DNA from 2 places in the Clostridium chromiireducens genome. Region 2 is predicted to be linked to the other one. Evidence: a T-box and tRNA genes for the amino acid it is inferred to sense, from the RefSeq annotation. Region 2 holds a T-box; the other holds one or more tRNA genes.
What was found. The T-box of region 2 lies ahead of tyrS (tyrosine--tRNA ligase). A T-box ahead of a tRNA ligase gene usually reads a tRNA of that ligase, here a tRNA-Tyr.
Positions count from the first base shown of each region.

Region 1: it encodes a tRNA-Tyr, which carries the amino acid that the T-box ahead of tyrS (tyrosine--tRNA ligase) is inferred to sense. The anticodon was not compared.

Region 1 is NZ_QXDJ01000007.1:59,115-74,296, reverse strand. It holds gene metK (methionine adenosyltransferase) at 1-855, opposite strand, end outside; SAM riboswitch class I at 1,234-1,332, opposite strand; tRNA gene D2A34_RS22430 (tRNA-Tyr) at 1,450-1,534, opposite strand; tRNA gene D2A34_RS22425 (tRNA-Thr) at 1,547-1,621, opposite strand; tRNA gene D2A34_RS22420 (tRNA-Val) at 1,649-1,724, opposite strand; tRNA gene D2A34_RS22415 (tRNA-Tyr) at 1,732-1,816, opposite strand; tRNA gene D2A34_RS22410 (tRNA-Thr) at 1,829-1,903, opposite strand; tRNA gene D2A34_RS22405 (tRNA-Val) at 1,931-2,006, opposite strand; tRNA gene D2A34_RS22400 (tRNA-Tyr) at 2,014-2,098, opposite strand; gene D2A34_RS22395 (hypothetical protein) at 2,260-2,661, opposite strand; gene yyaC (spore protease YyaC) at 2,758-3,288, shown strand; gene mreB (rod shape-determining protein) at 3,342-4,376, opposite strand; gene spoIIID (sporulation transcriptional regulator SpoIIID) at 4,456-4,710, opposite strand; gene D2A34_RS22375 (M23 family metallopeptidase) at 4,820-5,551, opposite strand; gene spoIID (stage II sporulation protein D) at 5,972-7,030, opposite strand; gene murA (UDP-N-acetylglucosamine 1-carboxyvinyltransferase) at 7,174-8,436, opposite strand; gene D2A34_RS22360 (hypothetical protein) at 8,605-9,255, opposite strand; gene atpC (ATP synthase F1 subunit epsilon) at 9,567-9,974, opposite strand; gene atpD (F0F1 ATP synthase subunit beta) at 9,990-11,381, opposite strand; gene atpG (ATP synthase F1 subunit gamma) at 11,393-12,247, opposite strand; gene atpA (F0F1 ATP synthase subunit alpha) at 12,287-13,801, opposite strand; gene D2A34_RS22335 (F0F1 ATP synthase subunit delta) at 13,812-14,351, opposite strand; gene D2A34_RS22330 (F0F1 ATP synthase subunit B) at 14,354-14,833, opposite strand; gene atpE (ATP synthase F0 subunit C) at 14,886-15,101, opposite strand; gene D2A34_RS22320 (F0F1 ATP synthase subunit A) at 15,140-15,182, opposite strand, start outside.
Region 2 is NZ_QXDJ01000008.1:168,466-183,647, reverse strand. It holds gene D2A34_RS24140 (FAD-dependent oxidoreductase) at 1-490, opposite strand, end outside; gene D2A34_RS24135 ((2Fe-2S)-binding protein) at 519-830, opposite strand; gene D2A34_RS24130 (ornithine cyclodeaminase family protein) at 864-2,000, opposite strand; gene tyrS (tyrosine--tRNA ligase) at 2,223-3,422, opposite strand; T-box leader at 3,654-3,914, opposite strand; gene D2A34_RS24120 (sigma 54-interacting transcriptional regulator) at 4,394-7,084, opposite strand; gene D2A34_RS24115 (glycoside hydrolase family 13 protein) at 7,249-8,928, opposite strand; gene D2A34_RS24110 (PTS system mannose/fructose/sorbose family transporter subunit IID) at 8,956-9,786, opposite strand; gene D2A34_RS24105 (PTS mannose/fructose/sorbose/N-acetylgalactosamine transporter subunit IIC) at 9,779-10,585, opposite strand; gene D2A34_RS24100 (PTS sugar transporter subunit IIB) at 10,610-11,110, opposite strand; gene D2A34_RS24095 (PTS sugar transporter subunit IIA) at 11,131-11,559, opposite strand; gene D2A34_RS24090 (MOSC domain-containing protein) at 12,045-12,476, opposite strand; gene moaC (cyclic pyranopterin monophosphate synthase MoaC) at 12,485-12,955, opposite strand; gene moaA (GTP 3',8-cyclase MoaA) at 12,960-13,916, opposite strand; gene D2A34_RS24075 (molybdenum cofactor guanylyltransferase) at 13,909-14,535, opposite strand; gene D2A34_RS24070 (4Fe-4S dicluster domain-containing protein) at 14,540-15,109, opposite strand; gene D2A34_RS24065 ([FeFe] hydrogenase, group A) at 15,110-15,182, opposite strand, start outside.

The DNA of each region.
Region 1 (15,182 bases), on a different contig from region 2:
ATAAGCAGCTGATCTGTCTACCTTAGTTGGATCTTTTCCAGAGAAAGCTCCGCCACCGTGTCTACCATAACCACCGTATGTATCAACTATTATCTTTCTTCCTGTTAACCCTGAATCTCCTTGAGGGCCTCCAACAACAAATCTACCTGTTGGGTTAATGAAATATCTAGTTTCACTATCTAATAACTCTGCTGGAACAACAGCGTCTATAACATACTTTTTAAGATCTTCTTGAATTTGTTCTAAAGTTACTTTCTCATCATGTTGTGTTGATATAACTATAGTATCTATTCTCTTAGGTACATTATCTTCATATTCAACAGTAACTTGAGTTTTACCATCTGGTCTTAAATAATTTAAAGTACCATCTTTTCTTACTTCTGTAAGTCTTCTTGATAATTTATGAGCCATGTATACTGGAAGCGGCATAAAATCCTCTGTTTCATTAGTCGCAAAACCAAACATCATACCTTGGTCTCCAGCTCCAACTGCCTCTACTGCATCTTTTTCACCTTTTCTTGATTCAAAAGCTTCATCAACACCCATTGCAATATCGGCTGATTGTTCATCTATTGATGTGATAACTGAGCAAGTATCACAGTCAAATCCGAATTTTGCTCTATCATATCCAATTTCTCTTACTGTTTGTCTAACTACCTTTGGAATATCAACATAACAATTTGTTGTTATTTCTCCCATTACCATAACCATACCTGTAGTAGTGCATGTTTCACAAGCAACTCTAGCAAGTGGATCTTGTGTCAAAATAGCATCTAATATAGCATCAGAGATTTGGTCACACATTTTATCTGGATGCCCTTCTGTAACTGATTCTGAAGTAAATAATCTTCTCATTTTGTTCTCTCCTTCACTTATATATGTATCATTTTATTTTATACATATATTATTTTATTTTAAAAAACTTATATCTACTTATTATATTTTAAATACAATATAAACCAAATTAAATTACTCTTCTCCATTGATTTCTAATATTTTTTACTTTAATAATTAAGCATGCGTAAACTTAATTATATCAAGTGAAACTTGATTCAGGTGGAGCTTATTCTTCATCTGAATCTTAGTTGAAGTTATACCTTCAAGGGGTGCCTCGTCTAGGGTCGTTCCACTGTTAGCAACAATCTTAATAGGGATTAGGAGCATTACAGTTGCTAGACATCAGATAAATAAAAAAAGCTCTTCGATAAGAAGAGCGCGATTTTAACAATCATTTTCTTATCTTGTAGAAATATCTACAGGAATTGGCACCTTATATTAATACAGGTTGCCGGGTTTCACAGGGCCCTATCCCTCCACCTCTCTTGATAAGAGTTACATAATTTAATTTTCAAAAATATTTTATCATAGCATCCATAATTAGTCAATATTATAACTATCTATTATTATGCTAATATTCAATAAAAAAGAATAAACTATGTTTATTCTTTTTGGTGGAGGAAGATGGATTCGAACCATCGAAACGAAACGTAACAGATTTACAGTCTGCCCCCTTTGGCCACTCGGGAATTCCTCCATATTATTTTGTTGGAGCTGGCAATAGGAATCGAACCTACAACCTGCTGATTACAAGTCAGCTGCTCTACCGTTGAGCCATGCCAGCATGTTTATTTGATTATATTTTTTAAGATGGTGGGCACAACAGGGCTCGAACCTGTGACCCCCTGCTTGTAAGGCAGGTGCTCTCCCAGCTGAGCTATGCGCCCATCTTAATGGTGGAGGAAGATGGATTCGAACCATCGAAACGAAACGTAACAGATTTACAGTCTGCCCCCTTTGGCCACTCGGGAATTCCTCCATATTATTTTGTTGGAGCTGGCAATAGGAATCGAACCTACAACCTGCTGATTACAAGTCAGCTGCTCTACCGTTGAGCCATGCCAGCATGTTTATTTGATTATATTTTTTAAGATGGTGGGCACAACAGGGCTCGAACCTGTGACCCCCTGCTTGTAAGGCAGGTGCTCTCCCAGCTGAGCTATGCGCCCATCTTAATGGTGGAGGAAGATGGATTCGAACCATCGAAACGAAACGTAACAGATTTACAGTCTGCCCCCTTTGGCCACTCGGGAATTCCTCCATATTGTTTTGTTTGTTGCACTTGTCGTATTGCTAATCAACAATGATTAGTATATCTGCAAAGTGATTTTATTTCAACTCTATAATTACTCTTTTTAGCGAAATTATCCCCGGATTACTTCATATTTCTACATCATACTTCCATTTAACATAGTAATCTAATTATTTTTTTATTTTTTCATTTATTCTCTTTATATCTAAAAATGAAGAGCTTAGTTGTTCCAGTTTATTGTAATCCTCACTCGAAAGTCTCTTCTTTAAAAGCTTAAAAGCATTTATTACTCCTTTTTCCTCATCAGGTTCTTCATAATATTCTTTTATTCTTCCCATATCTAGTGCTGATAGTTTTTTCATTATTTGTTCTAATTCTTTCTTATTTTCAGGTGATAATTGTTCCAATATTTTTCCTTTATTTACTTTATATATTGATTTTGTATATGACACCACCGTTTCAACATCTTCTTTTTTTGCACTCATTTGACCCTGTGGTTCCCAGTAAAATACTAAATAAATATTCATTATTACTGTGATAAATAAAAATAAACCTATTAAATACTTCTTCATAAATACCTCCTTTATTACTATTAATTACCATTTATATTTTTTTTATACTATCTTCTTTCTATTCCTCATATATATCTATAAAGGGGGTATATATTCTTGATGAAACCAGATATTAATCTTAAATTTAATTACAATCTAACTTTAGAAATTAAAAATTATATCACCGAAAATACGGTAATAGTTTGCATTGGTACTGATAAATGCATTGGAGATTGTCTTGGTCCATTAGTTGGAACTATACTAACTGAGAATTTCTTCCCCCTACCTGTTTATGGTACCTTATCTTCTCCAATTCACGCCTTAAATATAGATGAACGCTTAAGTGAAATACAATCCAATCATCCTGATGCATCTATTATTGGCGTTGATGCTTGTTTGGGTGATGAAGACGACATAGGTGAAATTCGCATAAGAAATTACGCAATACATCCAGGTAAAGGCGTGGGCAAGGAGCTTCCAGAAGTCGGAATTGCATCAGTTATTGGTATTGTTGACTCTAGCGACAATGCCGAATTCTTCTTTTCTCGCAGTATAAGACTTTCTTTTATTATGGATATGGCTAAGATTATATCCAGAATTTTTATGGAAGCCTATAACTTAAATCGCGGGCAATTCCCAACCATTTAAAATTTCATAAAAAATAACAGCCAAAATTACTTATTTTGACTGTTATTTTTCTGCTATTCTATAAGCACTATTTGCTGAGAGTTTACATCTCCATCCAACTTGTCTATGTAACTAAGTACTTTACCAGTTCCTTTAGCGACACACTCTACAGAATCTTCAGCAACCATTGCCGCTACTCCTGTCTTAAATTCTATAAGCTTATCTAATCCGTGTATTAACGCACCTCCACCGGTCATTAATATTCCTCGTTCGATTATATCTGAAGCCAATTCAGGTGGTGTTTTTTCTAACACTTTTTTTACTGTGTCAACTATTATTTCTACAGGTTCTTTTATTGCATTTCTTATCTCTTCTGTTGTAATTTCTACTTCGTCTGGTAATCCTGTGATAAGATTTCTACCTTTCATCATACATGATAGATTTCTAGAATTCTTAAATGCTGAACCAATATTAATTTTTAAATCCTCGGCTGTCTTTTCACCTATCATTAACTTATATTCATTTCGCACATACTTTATTATAGCATCATCAAATTTATCTCCAGCCACTTTTATTGATTCTCTTTCTACTACTCCACCCAGTGAAATTACAGCGATATCGCAAGTCCCTCCTCCAATATCTACTACCATGCATCCATTAGGCTTTGTAATATCTAGCCCTGCTCCAATAGCAGCTGCTAACGGTTCCTCTATTAAATGAACTGTTTTTGCTCCTGAATTCATAGCTGCATCAATTACAGCTCTCTTCTCTACTTCTGTAGCTTGAGATGGTACGCAAACAATTACTTTAGGAGCCCTAATACCTCTTTTTCCACATGCTTTCCTAATAAATTCTTTTAGCATCTTTTGTGTTATGTCATAATCTGAAATAACACCATCTCTTAACGGTCTTACTGCAACTATATTTCCGGGGGTTCTTCCTATCATTTTTCTAGCTTCTTCACCAATAGCCAACAATTTATTATTATTTTTATTTATAGCTACAACAGAAGGCTCTTTTAATATCACCCCTTTACCCTTTACATAAACTAGTACAGTTGCTGTTCCTAAGTCAATCGCAAGGTCTATCCCTGTTCTCCAAAAGCACATCTCTTATTCACTCCTATAATACATATTAATACCTATGTTTACATAATTCTACTAATAATATATTATAGACTTAATCTTATTAAGATTCAATAATTTTATATTTCATTTGAGTGGCTTTTCCACCTCTAATATGTCTCTCAGCTTTATTCAATTCTAGAATTGAATGAGTTTCTTGTGCTATTTCTGGATTAATTTTTAAAAGTCTTTCTGTCATATCTTTATGAATCGTACTTTTACTTACTCCAAAAACTTTGGCAGTTTTTCTTATTGTAGCTTTTGAATCAATAATATACTTTGCTACATCTAAGACTCTTTCCTCAATATAATCTTTCAAAATACCACTTCCTTTAATTAAATACTTTTATAAATTACATAATCTCACATTTTGTATTAGTCATTCATTTTGAATTAATGAATGACTAATATTTTGTTTTCATAAAATATTATTTAGATTTTAATTTAAAATATTTTTCTGGATTAACTTGTTCTCCATTAGCATCAATTACTTGTAAATTTAAAAACTCTCCAAATGAATCTTTACTAAATACCTTTGCAGTTTCTCCAACTTTCGCGATGACTTGATTTGCTGTAACCTTACTACCTTTTTTTACTAAAACATTGGCATCAAGATTACCATATCTTGTTCTCAATCCATTTGCATGTTTAATTTCTACAACTACACCTTCTTCTACTCCTGAATTATCTACAAGCTCTACTACTCCATCGGCTGCCGCTTTAACATCTGTGCCTATTTTAGCTTCTAAGTTTACACCTCTAATAGTTCTAAAAATACCTTCTTCTACTTTTACCGGTGCTGGATAAGTATATTTTCTGCTCTCAACACCATCTAAAGGATTCACAAAACTCACTGTATTATTTGTAGCTACCGTAGCTGCTTTTTCTGTCTTTGTCTTATCAGTTGTATTTTTATTACTTGAAGAATTATCAACTCTCTCAGCATTCTGAACTTCATTAACTGTTTTTCCACTGTCGTCTGAGTTCAATGTTAATTCTTTATTAATATCTTCAGTCTTATTAACTTCACTTCTATTGCTCAGCATTTTATAAGAAATAGTTCCAACTGTAACTATTATGCAAAGACAAAGGAATAAAGCGATGTAAAATCCCTCCTTCCTAATCAAATTTCTGAATTTCTCTTTTAAATTTTTGTTCAATATGAACACCTCCTATTGTTATAGTTCCCTTTTTATGAAAAATAATACATAACCAAGCACTTTTATTACATTTTATTTTTCATTTTTTAAAATTTTCAATAATAGACCGCGAACATTTACCTAGTACTAATAATTATGAACTCATAACTCATAAGCTATAATTTATAACTACCAAATCCTAGACTTTCACCTCTTTCATGTATAAGTTCAACTAAATTTATAGGGATTATTATTCGCTGCTTCATATAGCACTCCATTATAATTTCCAATAAAATTTAGTGTTAGCTAGATTATGTCCTTCTTCTTATTCTTTAAACAAAAAAAGAAGAAATATTTGTAATATTTAAAATTAATTACAAATATTTCTTCCATATTAATATTTTCCAAACTTAGTTCACTGTATCTTGAAATAATTCCATGTCATTTATATTCTATTTCTTGAATTTTTACTCCATTATAGTAATGCTTAAGAATTTCCTCATATGCAGAACCATTTTTAGCCATGACATTTGCTCCCCACTGACTCATACCAACGCCATGACCATAGCCTGTACAATTCACAGATACTACATTATTCTCAAAACTCAGCTTAAAATTTGTTGAATTTAAATCAAATAGCTCCCTAAACTCAGTCCCTTTTATGGTAGTGTTCCCCACCTTTATTTCCTTTACGCTACCACCCTCAGTATAACTTTCTATCTTAATTTGAGATAATAAATTATCTTTCTTAATATTTGAGTTTGTATATCTTCCAGTTACTTTATTTACAAATTCACTCACCGGAATTTTTATAGTTGTTTTATACTTTGGAGCAATTTCCTCACCTTTGCTTTCTTCAGATTTTAAATATGGTACATCAACTGAGAATACATCTTTAGCATCTTCTGTTTTACCTGAACTGGTTGCAAAAAATTGAGGATATTCTAACACTTTCCCATCATAAGTAAGAACTTGACCCTTTGTATCTAAAACTGACTCTCTTATCCTTTCCCAGTTGCTCTCTGCTTGACTTTTCCCCCATTTAGATACTCTTTCTTCTTTACTCATGTAAACTTGACAATTTATAGTATCACAAACTTCTGCTCCTTTTGCTTTAGAGTCTTTATCTGGATTATTCCTTTTATTCATATAAAATGTTCTTGCTGCAACTGCCTGAGCCTTTAACGCTTCTTCTTCAAAGCTAGCTGGGACTTCACTTGCTACAACTCCCATTATATAATCTTCCAAATCTAATTCCTCAACTCTATCTTCCGACTTACGGTAAAGCTTAACTTTCCCATCAACAGGAAAAACTATGTTTGAATTCTTTACTATATCATTATTGTCCAAACTAAATTCACTGTTAATTCCCTTTCCAGTGCCAAGAAAAATTAAAGGCAGTACTACTAATATAATAACAATAAACACGGTCATGACACCGATTGTCTTCACACTGCTATCTATCTTAATATTTTTAGTTTTTACATTAATTATTTTCATAACTTATCCTCCTAAAGCCTGCACTATAAAGTATATGTTTAACTTTTATAATTATGTTAACTTTTATGCATTCCACTTCACCCTAAATTTAAACATAAAAAAGACTATCTAAAAATAAGATAGCCTCTTGCAATCTTTCATATTTAAACATTTATCCTGTAAATTTCTGCTCCTAGTCTTCTAAATTTTTCTTCAATTTCAACATATCCTCTGTCAATATGGTAGATATCACTTATTTCAGTTTCTCCTTCCGCTACCAAACCTCCTAAAATCAATGCTGCCCCTGCTCTTAAGTCCGTTGCCTTAACCTCACATCCCGTCAATTTTTGTGCTCCTTCAATTATAGCTGTCCTCCCATCGATTTTTATATTAGCCCCCATTCTTTGAAGTTCTGCTACATGCATAAATCTATTTTCAAAAACTGTTTCTGTAATAACACTTACACCTTCAACAATTGATAATAAGCTCATCATCTGTGCCTGCATGTCAGTTGGAAATCCAGGGTATGGAAGTGTTTTTATGTCTAGAGGTTTCTTAGTGGCTCTTCCATCCACAATTACTGAATTATTTATATATTCACTAAACTTAACTCCGCATTCTTTTAGTTTTTCTATCACAGGTCTTAAATGTTCTTCATTTACTCCATTAATCTTTAGCTTACTATTTGTAATAGCAGCAGCTATCATAAAAGTTCCTGCTTCTATTCGATCACATATAGGCCTATAGCTTATTCCCTTCAAGCTTTTTATTCCTTCTATAGTTATTTTTCCAAATCCAGCTCCCTTTATTTTAGCACCCATTTTATTTAAGAATTGTGCTAAATCCCAAATTTCCGGCTCTTCTGCTGCATTTTCTATTATAGTGGTACCCTCGGCAAACACCGATGCCATCATGATATTTTCTGTTGCACCAACTGAAGGAAAATCTAGATATATTCTGCTTCCAATCATTTTTTTCGCCTTCACTTCTACAAAACCATGCCCCATTATAATGTCAGCTCCAAGTAACTTAAACCCCTTAAGATGTAAATCGATTGGTCTACTTCCTATGTTACATCCACCTGGTAGTGATAGCTTGCAATATCCAAATCTGGCAAGCATAGGCCCCATAATCAAGAATGATGCTCTCATCTTCCTCATAAGTTCTGTATTTGCATCCATCTCTACTATATTCTTTGTATCTATAGTTAATCTATTGTTTACATTTGAAATATTAACATCACAATTTAATTCACTTAATAGTTTACATATAACATCAACATCTTCTAATTTAGGTGTATCCTCAATAACTATAGGCTCTGGGCACAATATAGTTGCTGCAATTATAGGTAAAATTGAATTTTTAGCACAGCTTATATTCACTTCACCCTTAAGTTCCTTTACACCTTTAACCACTATTTTCTCCATATTATCCTCCATAATGAATTGTTAAGCATTTGAAATGACTATCCAAATGATTTATACTTTGTATCATTAACGCATTAAGATATTTTCCTTACATCAAATTGTAATTAAAACTTACTTACATTAAATGAAACAAAATAAACAATCATATTGAAAAGTTCTCAATATGTCTTAATATGTTGCAAATATTATTGGCGTACCAATTATTATATGTGAACCAGTATTATATTTGACTTGTGCAAAATTAATTCTATCTTTATTATTTAGATATCCGGTTCCTACATAACCATTATTAATATTTGTAGTTTTTATATCTTGTAGGTTATTCTCACTAATGAACTTACTTATTAAATTTTCATTATCTATATCATCGATTTTTCCTTCATAATATAAAAAATATTGTATATCCTTTAATTTGTGATCATCTAATTTATGAACAATATTTTTCAAATCAGTGGCTGAATACTTAGAATTTTTATTTATCAATATAATCTCGACAAAATTGTATTGAGTATCACTCCACAACTTCACACTTGCGCTTAAATCTTCATTAATAATTTCAAATTCATTTTCTCCAAGTTCCTTATATAATCCCTTTATGTCTTTAGTTAGGCATTCTTTTATTCTAAAGCGCTCTATATCAATTGTTTCTTTAGTTTTATATTGAAATTTCACACCATTTTCTTCAAATTCACTTACACATGAAATATTATTTTCTATAATGCTAAATGAATTATCCGTATCACTCATATTCTTAGAAATAGCTCCTATATTTAAAAAAGATAATAATATAAAAGCGATTATACTTAGTCTTATATTCATATCTAATCCCCCTCATTTATCCAATAGCTAGCATCCGTAATACTCTTTAATAACGGTTGCACGGTCCTGAATTAGTTCAACTAAATTCAGTAGGAGTGTAAAACTCCACCTAAAAAGCTTCACTTTATCTTTCTTAAATTATGGCCAATCTTCTAATTTTTATTCCCTTTTCTATCCAGCTATATATATATAATATAAACTTATTAAAATTTTGTGATAGATTGTCAATATATAGAATAAAAAAATAAAGTGCACATGTTTAATATAGATTTTCATCCACACTGCACATGTTGCACTTTAAATTCACAAACCTATTTCTTAGTGTTTGTTAATATTAATCTTTGTTTTGCTCTAAGCAAAGCTGATTCTGCTCTCTCCTTGTTGTATAAACCAGCTTCTCTCAATCTATTTTCTGCTCTTACCTTGGCATCTTCTGCTCTTGCTGTATCAATATCTTCCTCGAATTCAGCAGCATCACTGCAAATTATCATTTGATTATTGCTAACTTGAGCAAGTGCCTTTGAAATGAATAACTCATTATCAACGCCTTGAGCATCTTTAAATCTTGCAATACAAGGTATAGTACTTGCTATCATACTTGCATGATTAGCATAAACTTCAAAGCCACCGTCTGCACTTTTTAAAGAAACTTTCTCAATTTCTCCACTGTAAACTTCACGGTCAGGCGTAATGATTTTTAGTAAAAAGGTATTAGCCATAATTGCTCATCCCCTTTATCCTATACTTTTTGCTTTTTCTATAACTTCTTCTATAGAACCTGCAAATAAGAATGCAGATTCTGGTAAATCATCATATTTACCCTCAAGAATTTCTCTAAATCCTTTTACAGTTTCCTTTACCGGAACATATTTCCCTTGCATTCCAGTAAATTGCTCAGCAACTGTAAATGGTTGTGATAAGAATCTTTGTATTCTTCTTGCTCTTGCTACAACTGCCTTATCTTCATCAGATAATTCATCAACACCTAAGATTGCTATAATATCTTGTAGCTCTTTGTATTTTGCAAGAACACGCTTAACACCAGCAGCTACATCATAGTGTTCTTCTCCAACTATTCTTGGATCAAGAATTCTTGATGTAGATTCTAAAGGATCAACCGCTGGATATATACCAAGCTCAGCTATACCTCTAGATAAAACTGTTGTTGCATCTAGATGCGAGAATGTGGTCGCTGGTGCTGGGTCTGTTAAATCATCGGCAGGAACATATACCGCTTGAACTGATGTAATAGATCCATTGACAGTTGATGTAATTCTTTCTTGAAGGGCACCCATTTCAGTCGCAAGTGTTGGTTGGTATCCAACCGCTGAAGGTATTCTTCCAAGTAATGCCGAAACCTCAGAACCTGCTTGAGTATATCTAAATATGTTATCAATAAATAGTAACACATCTTGACCCTTATCTCTAAAATACTCTGCCATAGTAAGTCCTGTTAAAGCAACTCTCATTCTAGCACCTGGCGGTTCATTCATTTGACCAAATACCAAAGCAGTCTTACTAATAACTCCCGAATCTTTCATTTCATGGTATAAATCGTTACCTTCTCTTGATCTTTCACCAACTCCAGTAAATACTGATAATCCACCATGTTGAGTCGCAATATTATTTATTAATTCTTGTATTAATACTGTTTTACCAACTCCGGCTCCTCCGAATAGACCTATCTTACCACCTTTTTGATATGGTGCAAGTAAGTCAACAACCTTAATTCCTGTTTCGAACATTTCAGGTTCAACTGATTGATCTTTGAAGCTTGGTGCTGCTCTATGAATTGGATATTTTTCATTTATTTCAATATCTCCAGCTTTATCGATAGTTTCTCCTAAAACATTGAATAATCTACCTAATACCACTTCACCTACTGGTACAGAGATTGGTGCTCCTGTATCAACAGCATCCATTCCTCTTTTTAAACCTTCTGTAGCTGACATAGCGATTGTTCTAACTATATCATCTCCAACGTGTTGCTCTACTTCAGCTACTAATTCGTGATCTCCCATATTAATATTAATCGCATTATATAGATTTGGAAGAGAATCCGAATCAAATTTTATATCTATTACCGGTCCAATTACTTGAACTATTTTCCCTATCTTTCCAGGCATAAGATACCTCCTTACGTATTTTGAGCTGCTGCTCCTCCAACAATTTCACTTATTTCTTGCGTAATTACGCCTTGTCTAATTCTATTAAACTTAAGTTTTAAATCTGATAATAAATCATCAGCATTTTTTGTAGCCCCATCCATAGCTTGCATTCTTGAACTTTGCTCACTACATTTAGAACTTAATAAAATACTTCTAATCTTTCCCTTTATATAAATATTAAGAGCATCCTCTAATATTGTTTCTAAATCTGGTTGTATAATAGCAGAATTTGTATTACCTTCAGATTTCTCTATCGGTAATATTTTAACAGCCTTCGGCTCCTGTTTAACTGCTGACACAAAATTAGAATATACAATATTAATTTCCGAAACTTCTTCATTCAAATACATATCAAGGGCTTTATCAAATATCATTTTTGCATCACTTACTGTCGGTAAATCTGAAATACCAACATACTCTGCTATAGGTTCAAGTTTTGCTCTTCTAAGGTAACTACCACCTTTAGCACCAACTAAAATAATCTTAGCATTTTTTCGCTTTTCTCTAGTTATAGATTCTAAGTAAGAAACTACATTACTATTGAATCCACCACATAAGCCTGAATCTGAAGTTATTACTACGTATAATTTATTCTCACTCTTGTTTCCATTAATGTAAATATTATTACCGTATCCAGACACAGTACTTGCAAGATTTTTTATTATTGGTTCAGTTGCGTCAATAAATCCATTATTCACTGTTAATTCATTTTTGGATTTTCTCAGCTTAGAAGTGGCAACAAGCCCCATGGCATTTGTGATTTTTCTGGTATTTTCTACTGATTTAAGTCTCTTTTTAATATCTAGAAGTCCAGCTGCACCCATGATTTCCACCTCCTAAAGAAGGGCATAGCTTAATTTAAGCTATGCTTCCTTTAAAAATATCTTTTTAAACTCAACTATTGCTTCCTCTAACATAGATTTTATTTCATCAGTTAAAGTTTTTCCCGCAACAATTGATTGTTCTATTTCTCTATGATGAGTATCAATATATTCTAAGAATTCTTTTTCAAATCTTCTTATATCACTAACTTTAATGTCTGATAAGAAATCATTAACTGCAGCATATAATATTACAATTTGCTTTCCAACTTCTATTGGACTATATTGATCTTGCTTTAACACTTCAACCAATCTCTTACCTTTTTCAAGTCTTCTACTAGAATCACTATCTAAATCAGATCCAAATTGAGCAAAAGCTTCTAATTCTCTATATTGTGCAAGTTCAAGTCTTAACGTACCACTAACTTGTTTCATTGCTTTAATTTGCGCATTACCACCAACTCTTGATACTGATATACCTGCATTTACTGCTGGTCTTTGACCTGCATTAAACAAATCAGATTCTAAGAATATTTGCCCATCTGTTATTGATATAACATTTGTTGGTATGTACGCAGTAACGTCTCCAGCTTGTGTTTCTATTATTGGAAGAGCTGTTAATGATCCTCCACCTAATTCCTTAGATAATTTTGCTGCTCTTTCAAGCAATCTTGAATGGATATAGAAAACATCCCCTGGATAAGCTTCTCTACCTGGCGGTCTCTTAAGTAATAATGACATAGCTCTATAAGCTACTGCATGCTTAGAAAGATCATCGTATATAATCAATACATCTTTCCCCTTATGCATAAAATATTCTCCTATTGTACATCCTGCGTATGGAGCTAGATATTGTAATGGAGCTGATTCTGATGCTGTAGCACTTACAACTATAGTATAATCCATAGCTCCAGTTTCAGTAAATGTATTTACTAAATGAGCAACTGTAGATTGCTTTTGTCCAATGGCTACATATATACAAATAACGTCTTTACCTTTTTGGTTAATAATAGTATCTATACCTATTGCAGTTTTACCTGTTTGTCTGTCCCCTATTATAAGCTCTCTTTGACCTCTACCAATTGGAATCATTGAATCTATAGCTTTTATCCCAGTTTGTAATGGTTCATTAACTGAGCTTCTGTCAATTATGCTAGGAGCTGCAACTTCTATAGGTCTAGTTTCAGTTGTAACAGCTGGGCCTTTTCCATCTATCGGTAACCCTAAAGCATTAACAACTCTACCTATTAGAGACTCTCCAACAGGAATTTCAACTACTTTACCCGTTCCTTTAACAATGTCACCTTCTTTTATTCCCTTTTCATCTCCTAAAAGAACGCAACCAACGTTATCTTGTTCAAGGTTTAAAGCCATTCCGTATACATCATTAGGGAATTCCAATAATTCCCCTCCCATACAATTATCTAATCCATAAACTCTTGAAACACCATCTCCAACTTGGATTATAGTACCAGAATCTACCGTTTTGATTTGTTTTTCGTATTTTTCTATTTCTTTTTTAATAATAGAAGTTATTTCTTCTGGTTTAATATTCATGGATTCACCTCTATTCTTTCTTAAGCATTAAATCTTTCATTTCTTGTATTTTTGATCTTACAGTACCATCGATAACATCATTTCCAATTCTTAAATAAACTCCACCTAAAACGCTTTTATCTATTTCAGTTTCAAACAATATTTTCTTTTCATACTTTTTCTCAAAAATTACCGTTAACTTTTCTAATTCCTCTTGTAAAATCGGTACAGCTGTTTTCACTATACCTCTAAGGATATTTTTTCTTTCTAAATCGATATTAATTAATTGATTTAGCTTTCCTCTTAAGTCAAGTATTCTATTTTTTTCAATTAATACAGCCATAAAAGAAAGTAATTCATTATCAATTTTCCCTTTAAATAAGTCAGTAAAAAGTTGTTTCTTTTTTGTTGTATTAATTTCTGGATGTTTAACAATTTCATAAAAGTCTGTGTTATTTTCAATTAGGTCACAAATTTCCTTTAAGTCTTGTATGTATTCATCCACTTTGTTGTTTCTTTCAGCAATTTCATATAAAGCTAAGGCATACCTTCGATCTAAATATTCATACATACTTACATACCTACCTTAGCAATAAAATCACCAATAAGTTTTCTATGTGTATCTTCATCAATTTGTTGTCCTAAAGCTTTAACTGAAAGTTCTATTGCTAAATCTACTGCTTGTTTTTTAATTTCGTATTCTGCTTTTTCTTTTTCTCTTTCAATTTCTAAACTTGCTCTTTCTTTTAATGAATTTGCTTCTGTTTTAGCATTTTGAACAATTTCTGCATAAAGTTTATCACCTTTTTCTCTTTGTCCTTCAGTGATTTTTTTACCTTCTTCTTTAGCTGATTGTAAAATTTGTTCATTCTTTACTAAATACATTCTTGCTTTTTCAGCATCTTCATCAGCCTTGCTTATTTTTTGGTCTATAAGATTTTGTCTCTCTTCAATTATTCCTTTGATTTTATTCCAAAAGAAATGTCTTAAGATTAAAATTATTATACCAAAATTAATCCAGTTCATTATCAGTGTTGATATTTTAATCTCCATTTTTACCTATATCCTCCCTTCGGAGTCAATGTAATTAACTCATGCGAATTCATTATTTGTTCATTAACATAAATGCCATTACTAATCCGTATATTGCAGTTGTTTCACAAAGTGCTGCACCTAATATTAAGAATGTCATTATTTTTCCTTGTGCTTCTGGTTGTCTTGAAACTGCTTCAACTGCTTTACCAGTTGCTACTCCAATACCTATTCCTGCTCCAATACCAGATAATACAGCTATACCAGCTGCTAGAACTCCTAAACTCATTATTATTCCTCCTAAATTATAGTTGATTTGTTTTTCTTTTAATGCTCTGCTGTTTGTTTGATATTGATCATAGTTAACATG
Region 2 (15,182 bases):
CAACTACTCCAACATTTCCGCTGCCAAGCATAAGAATTTTCTTTCCTGGTTGTACTCCGTGAAGATTCATCATAGTTTGGGCTGCACCTGCACCAATTACTCCTGGAAGTGTCCATCCATCGAAGGTAACCATATTTTCAGATGCACCTGTTGCAATTATTACTGCATCGCCCTTATAATGAATAACTTCATCATCTATTTTTACAGTAACTTCTTTATCTAAATAAAGACCAATAACTATAGCATTTAAAACAACTTCTACTCCTGCATCATTTGCTTCCTGTAAAAGCTCCTCACCTATTTTAAAACCTCTAATTTTTGCTCTATGCTCTTTTGATCCAAAGAACTTGTGTATTTGCTTAAATAGTTGTCCGCCAGGCTTAGAATTTTCATCAAATACAACAACCTTTAGTCCTCTTTTTGCTGCTTCTATAGCTGCTGAAAGACCCGCTGGCCCTGCTCCAACAACAATACAATCATATCTTTTCATACGAATACCTATCCTTTCCTAAAAATTTTTATGCTTCTTTTTGAGATGAAACGCCATATTGCGTTTGAACCTTCATACCTTCTACAAGAGGTGTTACACAAGTTCTTACATTTGGCTTACCATCAACTACCATTACGCAGTCTGTACATCTTCCAATAGCACAGAATATACCTCTTGGTGAACCTTTTTTAGTATGTCTATGAACTAATACGCCAGCAGCTCTTAGTGCTGCTGCTATTGGTTCTCCTTCATATCCTTCAAATGCTTTCCCATCAAATTCAAAATTCACTAAACGTCCTTTATTAGGCGCGCCTAAAATTGGATGCTTTTCAATTCTCATATAAAGATCTCCTTTCAACTGTAATAATTAAACTTAAGCTAATTGTGGCTCATCCCAAAGATTTAGCTTAGTCCCTATTCCTTTTTCAATAGCATTTCTATAAACTATAGTCCCCCATGCAACATCTTCTACTGGCATACCACCAACTGAATAAATAACAATTTCATCTTCCTTGCGATGTACTGGCACTTTACCAATTAATACATCTCCTAAATCATCAATTTTGTCTTTACTCATTTTGCCTTCTTCAATTAAGTCCATACAGTGTACTGCTGGAATTGGAATAGAATTATATGCTGGAAATTCCATTTCTTCTTCCCAAGCTTCATATAATTGAATATTATCTGTAACAGTTCTTGCTCTATTTAAAATAAAATCATCATCAAATCTTGCTGCTGCTGGACAACAGAGTACTGCACCCGGCTTAATCCATTCTTCATTTATATATGGATATTCATTTATATCACCCGTTGGACTTGATGTTGCAATATGTACAATATCACAATCTCTAACAGCATCTTCTATTGTGTCCACAACAATGATATCTTTAATTTGTGGATAATCTTCATTAAGATACTTTATAAATCCATCAATTGATTTTTTACTTCTTCCTTTAATTTTTACAGTTTCAATTTCCGATCTAACAGCCATAGTCGCTGCAAATGCTGTTTTACTCATAACCCCTGGTCCAATAATTCCGACAACCTTTGAATCTTCTTTAGCAAAATATTTCACACCAACACCAGGAACTGCACCTGTTCTATAAGCACTTAAGATATTCGCTGACATATATGCAATAGGAGCTCCTGTATCCTTATCATTTAAGGTAAGCATAAGTATTGATCTTGGAAGTCCTTTAGTTCTATTTTCTACGTTTGATCCATACCACTTCATTCCAGCCATATCGAACTTACCACCTAAGTAGGCAGGCATTGCCATAAATCTTCTGTCTGGACCATCTTTAGGCATATTAGGAAATGGTGATTCTTCAGGGAAAACCATCATAACTCCGTGTGAATTTCCATTAGGACCACCCATACGATAATCTCCCATTTTTAATAACTTGAACATTTCTTCCATGGCTTCTACGCATCCAGCCATTTCTTTAACTCCAGCTTTAATCATGTCTTCTTCATTTAAATATAAAAAATCAATTTTTGTTTCGCTCATGTTACCTTTACCTCCTAAAAAATAATTATATTTTATAAAAAAAGGTCTAACTTCTTCATTGAAGCTAGACCTCTTTGCCTTTCTTGAGTATTATATTACTCCATCTATATAAACAAAAATTGTAAAAATCGGAACTAAATCATCTATTATTGATAAGCTTTCTTTTTTTGTGATTTTGCTGTGCAAACAAATACTATATGATTTAAAAGTAGATCACCTAGTTTATTTTAATCGTACAAATTTCTTCTTTCCAATCTGAATTACTATTTCATTTTCCATTTTTATATCCTCAAAATTATCTACTTTAACATTATTTATCTTGATTCCACCTTGGGAAACTAACCTTCTTAATTCATTTTTGCTTTTTACAAATCCGTTTAGTACTAAAATTTCTCCAATATCAAAATTTTCCCCTTCAATGATAATAGTCTCTATATCTTTAGGCATTTGACCTTTCTGAAATACTGTTTTAAATCTTTCTTCAGCTTTTTCTGCTTCATTTTTTCCATGATACAACCTAACAATTTCTTTTGCCAATTTCATTTTTATATCTCTTGGATTTACTTTTTCATCTTTCAAATCATTTTCTAACTCTTTAATATCATCCGGGTGAATGTCTGTAACTAAATTAAAGTATTTTACTATTAATTCATCAGGTATTGTCATTGCTTTTTCATACATAACTTCAGCTTTTTCATCTATTCCAATATAATTTCCAAGACTCTTACTCATTTTTTCTTTTCCATCAAGTCCTTCAAGTAATGGCATGAATATTGTGGCTTGTGGTTCTTGACCATATTCTTTTTGAAGCATTCTACCCATAAGGACATTAAACCTTTGATCAGTTCCACCAAGCTCTATATCAGCATTTATTGAAACTGAATCAAACCCTTGCATCAAAGGGTAAAAGAATTCATGAACAGAAATTGGGACTTGATTTTCATATCTCTTTTTAAATTCTTCTCTTTCCAGCATTCTTGCTACAGTCATTGTAGCTGCGAGCTTAATTGTTTCCTCAAAAGTTAATTTAGATAACCATTCACTATTAAATCTTACTTCCGTTTTATCTTTATCTAACACTTTAAAGATTTGTTCTTCATAGGTTTTAGCATTTTCTAAAACCTGCTCTGTAGTAAGTGCTTTTCTCCCCTTGGCTTTACCCGTTGGATCACCTATTTTTCCTGTAAAATCTCCTATAATAATAATTACCTTATGCCCTAAATCTTGTAGTTGTTTCATTTTTCTAAGCACGACTGTATGTCCTAAATGTATGTCCGGTGCACTCGGATCTAATCCCAGTTTAACAATTAAAGGTTTATTATTTTCATTAGATTTTATTAACTTTTCCTTTAAGGAATCTAATCCTATTATTTCATCTACACCTTTCATTATAATTTTTACTTGTTCATCTATATTAATCATTTTAATTTATCCTCCTAGCTTCAATTTATAATTTATAATTTATATTTTATGATTTCTGTTTTAATATTAATTCTTAGGCAAATGAAAGAAAAATGCCATGGTTATTTTTTTGCATGTTTCTTATATTAAACTATATAATTATTGGCGCCTTAATAATTATATAGATAAAATAGAATACTGATGTCCTGGTAAGTATTGTTTTGATACAAAACAAAAAAGCTCTCATCCTTATAAAAGGACGAAAGCATTACTTACGTGTTACCACCTTAATTTATTGTTACCTCACAATAACAACCTCTTCAAGTACGCCAAAAATTATTGGTTATACTCTAGCACTATAACGTGTGCAACTAACGACATCTGCCTACTGGTTGTTATCTTTCGGAGTGCTGCTCAGAGATGTATTCAAATCAGCTTGTTTTGCCCCTCTCACCATCCGGGAACTCTCTTTAAAACTCTGTTAATTTTACTCTTTCTCTTCAAAGCTTTACTGTATTCTAATTTAAATTTATTTTATATTTCTCATCAAAATTTGTCAATATCTTTTTTAACAAACTGGTATAAATACTTCTGCAGTTGGTATTCCAAGTGAAACCAACTCTCTTTGCTATTGAACTTAAGCTTAGCCAAATATAACATCATCCCCCTCTCCTATAATTAGGACGACAAGAAGCCCCACTTAATAAAAATATGAAAGCATTCTTGCTGTAATGATGGTAAAATTAAGATATCATATATATTAAAATTCATGATTGGTGTAGGCCAAGAGCGCCCCTAATAATCCACTTGAATTCTTATAAAATCTGATACTCAATTAATAATACTTCAAGTTTAGAGTTTTTAAATACATATAGTATATTTTTTCAAAAACAGTTATCGGACATTATATTTATTTACTTATCAAACTCTATACCTGAATTCAATATATTTTATATACATAATAATTCTACTTAACACTATTTCGACAGTTTCTATAAAATTATATTTTTAAATATATCATATAACAATGATAGCTCATACTGACTCAATTTAATATGATATCGCTTTTCTATTTCTTCAAAAATATCCTTTGAAACATCATAAAATTCCTTTTCTTTATTTGTACATTCTATTTTATTATCATTTTCAGGGTATTCTGATGTCATTAATCGTTCAATCATAAAAGCAATATGCATATATAGATTAAGTTTAATATAACCAACTAAATTCATATCATAGTAATGTTCATATCTAAAAATAACATTTTCTACTTCGTTAATTACAATATTGGGATTTAAAAATGTCAATCTACTAGCAATTCCCTCAATAGAAAAGAATTTTATAAATTCTCTTTTCAAATCTTCAAATTTCTGTTCATTTATTTCAGATTTTAACGCTTCCCATACACACCTCTCACCTTTTCCATCTAAAATATCATAAACATTTACCCAAGGTATATTTGTAATATTAGGTAAATTCGAGGTTGTAATAATTAATTTTGTATGTTTAAAATTATCTTTATTGTTTTCTTCAATTAGATTTTTTAAATTCTTATAATCCATCGTAATAATATCCATAGTTTCATAATTAATGACTCTATTAATTATCTCTTTTATTTTATCCGAAATCCCAAGTCCAGACATACATGAGATAATAATGTTATTTCCCCGTGCAATCCCTTCAAAATATTGAACACCGATTGTATAAATACTCTTTGCTTGCTCTGCAATGTATTTAAATGATATATTCTGAATCATTTTCATACCAACATCTAGAGCAATTGCAGTTGTGACATTATTCATAATAAGTAAATCTCCCGATAAATGATTTTTAATAGATGAGTACATTTGATTTAATGAACCCATATCAACTAATAAAATCACCCCTTTACTATTATTAACCTTTTCAAGATAGGCATTTACTTTTTTAATAGTTTCTGCTAAAGATATATCCATAGGCATATCAATAGATTCAAATACAAAGGTACCACAATTTTGATTTGCTACAGATTGAATACTACTTGCAGTGGCATTTCCATGGGCTACAATCAAACCTTGAAGTTCAATAGTTTCTAGAATATATCCTTGAAAGAAAAGAGTATTAATAATTTCCACGCATTTACATGTTCCAGTTATTATTGTACCAAGTGCTTCTTCTAACTTCATAGCAACATAGTGTGCTCTTGGGGATACAAGATTTAAAAAATTTATAATTTTGTATAAATCAAATTTCAGTATCATATCATCCTGAAAAGTTAAAAGTACACAATACATAAGCTTGAATTCTTCCTTTGAGCACTGAATTCCGTATCGCTCTATAATTATTTGGCACTTTTCTAGATAGCTTTCTCTGATAAATAGATTCTGTTCCGAAAACAATAAATCTGAATTCTTTTTTAGAGAATGTGTTAGTTTTTTAAAGGCAATTACAATCTCTATCTTGGCAGTCTCAATATTTTCATAAGAAATCCGAGAAATCTCTTGAAAAAACACGAGAAATTTTTCCTTTACTTTTAAAACCTCCTCATCTTCAACTTGATGCAGATCCTCATTATATAGTATTCTAATAGAATGTAGTCTTTTGCTGGTGACATTAAACTGTATATCTGAAATATTAGGAATCTCTTCTAACGTGATGTTCAAAAATGGCTCGTTTTTCTGCTTTGTGAAAGCATTAGCACAGCTAATTTGAATAATATTTTGAAGGGTTCCAATGTTTCCCTTAGGTTTTGAAAAACATAGTGCCTCTACAACATTTTTATCTACTACAATATTCTTTTGTATTTTTTTTGCCTCTTTATAATAGAACAAATGAAGCATCTGTAATCTCTCTACAAAAGGACGGTTGATAACATTTTGAATATGAATATGAACCGCAATTCTACGTCTAAACGTCTCCAACAATACCTCCTCGGTACGCTCTGTGGTAGCAAAAATAAATCGTACATCAGATTTTTTCCATTCATTATCTCCCAATTGACGATATTTCCCTGTGTCCATAAAGATAAATAGCTTTTCCTGATTAGCATAAGATAATCTATGAATTTCATCCAAAAACAGATACCCGCCGTCAGCCTCATTTAAAAGTCCTTTCTTGTCACTATTGGCCCCTGTAAAACTTCCTTTCTTATATCCTAGTAATGTTGCAGACAATAGTTCAGGATTATTTGCATAATCTGCACAGTTTAATACTACAAAAGGGGCTTTAGAGGAAATTACCCTTTGTTCTAATGCATATTGATAAATTAATTTTGCAAGAAAACTTTTTCCAACACCACTTTCACCTGTAATAAGTATAGGCAATCCCATAGGAGGATAATTAACTGCAGCTTTACACTGTTCTACAATATTATTTTGGCTGCCATTACACCCAATTAGAACGCTAAATGCATTCATTTCCTGTTGGCAATGAATCTTTGTAATAATATCTTTACTATTGCTTTCAAAATTTGTATTATCTGATATTATGTATTCATTTTTAGTCTCACAGGCATTGTTAATACTCCAATATACAGGTCTTGAATTTGTTTTTTGAACCAAATTCTCCTCAAGTAAGCGGTTAAGGTAATGACTAACTACTTGACGACTTAAATGTAATGCTTCTGACAATTCCACTGCACTAATTTGCACCTCTCCCCCACACATTTTTTTCATCATATCATAAACTTTATCTTTTGCCTGCATCTCGGTATCCTCCTTCCATCTTAATTTATTTTATAATAAATATTATAATTTTCCCATGGAATAAAAGCTGCTTTGGGGATAAATATGCTAGAGAAACTGTTTCAAAACAGTTTCTCTAGCCGTAATAAATAAATTTTTATTTTCCATTTAATTACTTACTTTTACTATTTAACACTTTTAATAATAAACGCCTCATATGGTCTTAAATGCATATTTACACATATTTCCTGATAATTGCTAATAACTTTCTCCCACTTTTCATAAATATATGCTTCAATAACATCTATTGATGTCTCTTCTTCTGAAAAATTAGCCACAATAAGCCATTTTTCATCATCCAGTGCTCGTTCATAAACATATAAACTTGGATGATCTGCCAAATGAAGCTTAAATGTACCATCTGTAAGAATTTGTTCTTCATGACGCAGCTTAATTAATTTCTGATAATAATAGAAAATAGAATCATCATCTTTCAATGCTTCTTCTACATTAATTTCAGAATAACGTGGATTTACTTTAATCCACGGTCTGCCTGTTGTAAAGCCTCCATTTTGGGAGCTATCCCATTGCATTGGTGTTCTAGCATTATCACGGCTTTTCTTCCAAACTGCAGTCATAAAATCTTCTTTTGAAATAGACTTGTTTTTCTGTACTAATTCTCTATATGCATTATGAATTTCTACATCATCATATTCTTCAAGCTTATAATGAGCATTTACCATTCCGATTTCTTCTCCTTGATAAATATAAGGCGTTCCCTGCATACCATGAAGTATAGTTGCGAAAGCTTTTGCACATTCTTTACGGTAATTTGTATCATTTCCCCAGCGTGAAATAATTCTAGGCTGATCATGATTTTCAAAGTAAAGAGCATTCCAGCCGTGATCTAGTAATTTTACTTGCCAATTAGACAAAACACGTTTTAAATCCTTAAGATCTAGATCCTTTACAGCCCATTTTCTATTTTGAGAATTTGGAATTCTATCAAGGTTCATATGTTCAAAGGTAATAATCATATTTAGTTCTTTTCTTTCCGGATCTACAAATAGTCTAGCAATTTCTGAGTCAGATCCAGGTGCTTCTCCAACAGTCATGCAGTCATATTTTGATAAAACTTCTGTGTTCATTTCCTGCAGATATTCATGAAGTCTTGGCCCGTTAGCATGCATAAAGCCTGTAATATATTTTTGTTCTGGTTTATCGGGATAATCTGGGAAATCAGTATATTTAGATATGGAGGCAATTACATCCATACGCCATCCATCTACTCCTTTATCCATCCAAAATTTCATTAAATCATACACTTCCTGACGCACTTTAGGATTTTCCCAATTTAAATCCGGCTGTTTTTTTGTATAATAATGGAGATAATACTGCTTCCTTTCCTCTGAGTATTCCCAGGCTGAACCGCAGAAACTGGAACCCCAATTATTTGGTTCGCTTCCATCTGCTTTAGGATCAAGCCAAAAATAATAGTCACTGTATGGATTATCATTTGATTTTTTACTCTCTTCAAACCAAAAATGTTCATCAGAAGTATGGTTTGCAACTAAATCCATTACTATTTTAATTCCTCTGTTGTGTGCTTGTTCAATTAGATTTTCCATATCAGAATTAGTTCCAAATTTTTTATATATCTTTCTATAATCGCTGATATCATAGCCATTATCATCTTGAGGAGACTCATAAACAGGGCTTATCCATAGGACATCGATCCCCAAATTCTTCAAATAATCTAATTTCTCTATTATACCATTTAAATCGCCATATCCATCCCCATTGGAATCTTTAAAACTTCTCGGATATATTTGATAAACTACTGCTTTTTTCCACCAATTACTCATAATAACTCTCCCTGCTTTAAAATTAAATTATGCAATACCTAATGCAGAAATTAAAATTCCTAGTATAATAACACCAATTAATAAAATATTTATACTTATTTTCTTCTTTTGAAGTAAATAGAAGCATAGAAGTGTTATACCTAGAGGTATAATACCTATGAATATTTGATCCAGCATTTCTTGAAGCTTAAGCACAGATGCACCACCCATTTTTAATTCAATAGTGGTCTTAAAGGTTACCATCTGACTAGTCATACCTCCTACCATTATTAAACCTACTATACTTGCAGCCTTAGTTAATATATTGATTAATCCGCTAGAATACAATTTTTCTATATATTTTGATCCCAAACTATAACCTAAAAATGTTCCATAATATTTCACAGCTATAGATGGAATATTAAATAGAAGTAAGAATACAATTGGTGCAAGAATATTTCCAGACTGACCCATGCTAACAGCAATCCCTGCTGCTATAACTCTTATAACTCCCCAGAAAATAGAATCTCCAATACCTGCCATTGGTCCCATTAAACTTGACTTTACTGCATTAATAGATGTAGTATCAAAATCTTTACGCATACTGTTTTCTTTTTCCATAGAAGCTGTAAGTCCCATTATAAACGTAGATACAGGAATAGTTGTATTGAAGTATGACATATTACGTACCAACGCCTCTTTTTTATCCTTTGAATCTGTATAAAATTTATTGATAAAAGGCATCATTGAATAACAAAAACCCGAAGCTCCTTGCTTTGCAGGACTTACTGAAGAATACAATGTAAATGATCTCCAAAATGTCTTTCTAAGCAATTTTCTTTCTTCTACCGGAATATCTTTAATAAAATTATTACTCATCGAAAAAATCCTCCTCTTCACTATCAGTTATCTGAACATTTTGACTAACACCGGCTTTAGCTAATTTACTTATCTTATAATCATTGGATGCAATAACAACTGCAATTATTATTCCAATAGCTGCAAGAGCAACAAGAGGTAATTTAAAGTATGCAACAACTACAAAGCCTAAGAAATAAAATACAGCTATCTTATTATTCCAAAGGAGTCTTAATAACATTGCCATACCAACTGCAGGCAATAAGTTTCCACATATTGTTAAACCATTTAATATAAAATGAGGAATTGAATCTAATAAAGCTTTAACCGCATCAGATCCTACAAGAATACCAAAGAATGCAACTAATGAATACAAAAACCAGTTAACAGTCCAAAGTCCAAAATGTAAGACTGTCATTTTCCCATCTTCTCCCTTTGCAGCAAGTTTATCAAAAACAGGGGCGAAGAAACCAACTAAAAAGATATATAAAATATTCTTAACTTGAAGACCTAAAATACCAATTGGTATCGCTAAGGTCAGGGCAATTTCAGATCCCTTTCCAAGCATAATTGAAAAAGCTACTCCTACCGCAGTAGCAATACCAGGTTCAGCTGCCTGTGCACCTCCGATATTAACTACTCCCATAAATACAGCTTCAAGAGCTGCTCCTATTAAAACACCTGTGTGTAAATCTCCAAGCAGAAGTCCTACTAAAGGACCTATAACAATAGGTCTGTTAAGCATAGTGAAACCTGCCAGTTCAGCACCTCCAACACATACAAAAACAGAAAGTGCTACTAAAATCGCTTGTACTACCATTTTTATTCCCCCTTCTTATCAATATTATAAGCTCATCTTTTCAATAATTTCTTTCATTGGTTTCATTTCATCTGAAGGAACCACCTGAAGACTTGTATTAGGCTCAATTTCAATAAGTTTTTTCAAAGAATCGATTTCATCTTTTGTAAGCATAACTGTTGGACTTATTGTTGTTTTTTCGGATGCATCAATTCCATCAAATCTTCCTACATTACCTATATTCATATATTCTATTCCTTCAGTATTCTCATGAATTTTCAAAGCATCTTTAATATTTCTTGTTAATACTAAAATCCTCATGTTTGCTGCTTTAGGATTATTAAGTACTACTATAGCCTCCTCAACAGATTTCACCAATAATTTAATATTAGATGGCACTGCCATTTTTAATGTCATCTTCTGCATTTCATCCTTTGCAGCTGAATCATTTGCCACAACAATTCCCTTAATTCCAAGATCCTTTGACCATGCCATTGCGATCTGTCCATGAATTAATCTATCATCTACTCTTAATGCTACTATCATTTTTTCATACCTCCATTTATTTAACCTTCTAAAAAGTCTTCATCACTTTCATTATTTTTATCGCTTACACCAATCTCCACCAAATTCATTTGACTTCTACATTCCTCAATAATATCATTTAATCTTTCTTTAGTTACTGTTTCTGTTTCCATCAATACTGTTAGTATAAGAGGAAGATTAAAACCAGCGATTATAAATACATTTAACCTAGATTCATATTTTACAATCTTTTGATTAACGCTGCCACCTAAAATATCAGTAAAGACAAATACTTGTTCTTCAGGCCTAACACTATCAAAAAATTTTGCAATACTTTCGAGTAAATCCTCACCTCCATCTACATAGGCATTAATACAGGTAATATCAGCCATATTACCTACTAAAAGTTCAATAGTACTTTTGGTACCGCTGGCTAAAGTTCCATGTGTTGCAATTAATATTTTTTTCACGTTCTTATGCTCCTTTCTCTTTATTTGATAATTAGTCGCAGTGACATTTATTAAATAAATACTAACAACTTATACTTTTATATATAGCAAATATCATGCCAAAACTTTTAGACACTAAAAACCCTCATTAAATACGACTATTTTCATTAAATTATTGTACATACCACACAAAAATTTAGACACTTAAAAAGAAAATTTATATCTGTCCAAAAAATATAATTTTTATCACAAAAATTAGACACAATTTTATTTTGTGTCTAATTATTTAATTAATGTGAAGAGTTTTATTCAGTTCAAAATATATTTAACTGAATAAAACATATAAAAAAACACGACCACTTGTAAACAGCTATTTAAGCCACATAAAAGTAGTCGTGGGTTTTATGGTTGAGGCGAATGACTTCGAACCCCTACCCACAATTCAAGTGCCCTTTATAATAAGGCACTTGAATTTAATATTAAACATTATTCTTGTAAATATGCCACTATAAAATTTCTATAGAATCGCCTTCTATAATCACTCCGCCTTTTATTATTCTTGTGAAGATTCCTTCTGTTGGCATAATACACGTGCCAACTTGATTTTTTATAGCACAACCTTTATGGCATTCTTTTCCTATTTGAGTCACTTCCTGAACTGTTTCTCCTATTTTCAACCTTGTTCCAACAGGCAATTCATGAAGAACAATACCTTCAGTTGTTATGTTTTCTGCAAATTTTCCAGCATCTAAGTCGCTTATCCCCATTTTAATCATTTTGTCTATGCTTTCCTGAGCTAGTAAGCTTACCTGTCTATGCCATTTTCCAGCATGTGCATCATCTTTTAGGCCATGCTCTTCTATGAAAATTCCTTCTTTTATAGGAGTTTTTATAACACCTTTTTTTTCACTAATATTTATTGATAATACTTTAGCCATAATTTTATTTAATTCTCCCTTATGTATTCTCCACTTTTTCCGCCGGTTTTCTTTATTAATCGAACATTTTCTATTACCATATCCTTATCAACAGCCTTGCACATATCATATATAGTAAGAGCTGCAGTTGTTACAGCTGTTAATGCTTCCATTTCAACACCTGTTTTCCCAACCGTTGAAACTGTTGCTTCAATCTCTATTTCTTCTTCACCTATATTAAAATTTATATCAGATCCTGTTATAAAAATATTATGGCACATAGGGATTAAATCCGAGGTCTTTTTTACGCCCATTATTCCGCCAATTTGAGCAACTGATAAAACATCACCTTTTTTAACAAGGCCATCTTTTATCAAATCTATAGTTTCCTTTTTCATTTTAATTGATCCTCTTGCAATAGCAACTCTCTTTGTCTCATCCTTTTCACTCACATTTACCATATGAGCTCTTCCTTTTTCATTAAAATGAGTAAATTCCATAAAATCAACCTCCAATTGCTGTCATTTCTCTATTAATATAATTTCCGTTCTCCAATTCATGTTCTTTGGGTTTGCTTTTAATAGTATCAGTAATTACTGTCTTAATATCTTTACCTTCTCTAAGCAATTTCTTTAAATCCACTTCAGCGTTTGAGTGAAGGCATGACTTTAGCTTTCCATCTGCTGTTAATCTTATTCTATTGCAATTTTCGCAAAACTTACATGATATAGGATTAATAAGCCCGACTTTCCCCTTTGCATTTGGAAGTTTATAATATCTTGCTGGAGAAGAAATATCTGCTGATTCTATTTCTATTAATTCTGGCATCTTTTCTAAAACTGTATCATTAGAAATATATTTATTAGATGACCAATGCTTTAGAGTACCTATTGGCATAAGTTCTATAAATCTTATTTCTATATCCTCATATTTTGTTAAATTTATAAAGTCTTCTATTTCATTTTCATTAAAGTCCTTTATTAAAACTACATTTAATTTAATTGGAGTAAGCCCACTCTTTTTAGCTGCTTCAATACCTTGAAGTACATCTTTGAGCTTGCCTACCTTCGTTATCTGTGAATATTTTTCTTCATTTAAAGTATCCAAGCTTATATTAAGTCTATTAAGACCTGCGTTTTTTAAATCTTTAGCATAATCCTTTAAGAGAATTCCATTTGTAGTCATCGCTAAATCATTAACTCCGCCTATTTTACCTATACCATCAATTAGCTTTAAAATATTTTTTCTTACTAAAGGTTCTCCTCCAGTTATCCTGACTTTATCTACACCTAATTCAACAAAACTTTCAGTAATGGCTTCTATTTCTTCCAAAGTTAGAATCTCTTTATGCCACATCTTATCTATTCCTTTTTCAGGCATACAATATTTGCATCTTAAATTACACAAATCTGTAACTGATATTCTCAAATAATTTATCTTTCTGCCATACGAATCAAACATAGTTTTCCTCCTGCCTATTCTTTCTATTATAAATTTCTAAATCTTCTTTCGAGTTAAGATTTATAAACATATCAAAAGAATAATCATATCTTTTCAGAACATTTTCTTCAATAAAAATAGGCTCTATAATATCAATTACTCCCGATATAGATCTTCTATTAAGTGCTATAAGTCTTTCGATTTTTGGCAATATATCTACAGAATAAAAAGCATTAAACGGCTCAACTTTGCCTTCCCTTTTAGCAACACAAGCATTTGCCTTACTATTTGTAAGCACTTTCTTAATATAACGTATATAATTTAAGTTTACATTAGGCATATCACAAGCTATAAAGTATACATATTGGCTCTTACTTTCTTTAAGCCCACCATAGATTCCCGATAGGGGACCAATTTCTTTTATTTCATCGCTGATTATTCTTATTCCGTCTTCTGCAGTTTTATATTCTTCTGGCTTATTTGTGACAATAATTATATCTTCAAATTCTTTACTTAGTTCATGAATTAACTTTTCCATAATTCTCACTTCGTTAATTCTTAAAAACTGCTTATCAAAGCCCATTCGTGAACTTTTTCCACCTGCAAGTATTACTGCTGTTTTAAAAACTTCTACATTCATACACTTATAATATATTTACTAAATTAGCTGCAGCATTTTTTCTCTTTTCTGAAATGTCTTCATCTATAATTTTAGATTCAACTAATCTTAATGCTTCTGTAGGACATACCTCTACGCAAGCAGGGCCATTTTCCCTATCTATACATAAATCACATTTGTTTGCAACTAATCTTTCTTTATATTCTAGCTTTCCGTCTTTATCACACATTAATCCTTTTTGAATAACTTTCTCTCCAGCTTTATGTTCAACTATTATATCAATAGCACCAAAAGGACAAACTATTGCGCAAGATTTACAGCCTATGCATGTATCTTTATTTATTAACACTACCCCGTCTTTATTGATAATTGAACCATTGGGGCATGCATTGGCACACGGAGCATTTTCACAATGCCTACATTGAATTGGAGCACTTACATCTGCTGTTTTAATAACTTTTAAGCGAGGATTAAAATTAACCTTATCCTTACTTTGTACAAGTATGTTTTCTTCAGAATGTGCAACAACACATGCAGCCTCACAAGTTCTGCAGCCTATACATCTTTTTGGATTTGCTATGACAAAATTATTCATTTATATTTCCTCCTTCTTTCTCGAAACAAACTTTGTATGTAGTAGATGATGAGATTTTTCACCAAGAGGTTCT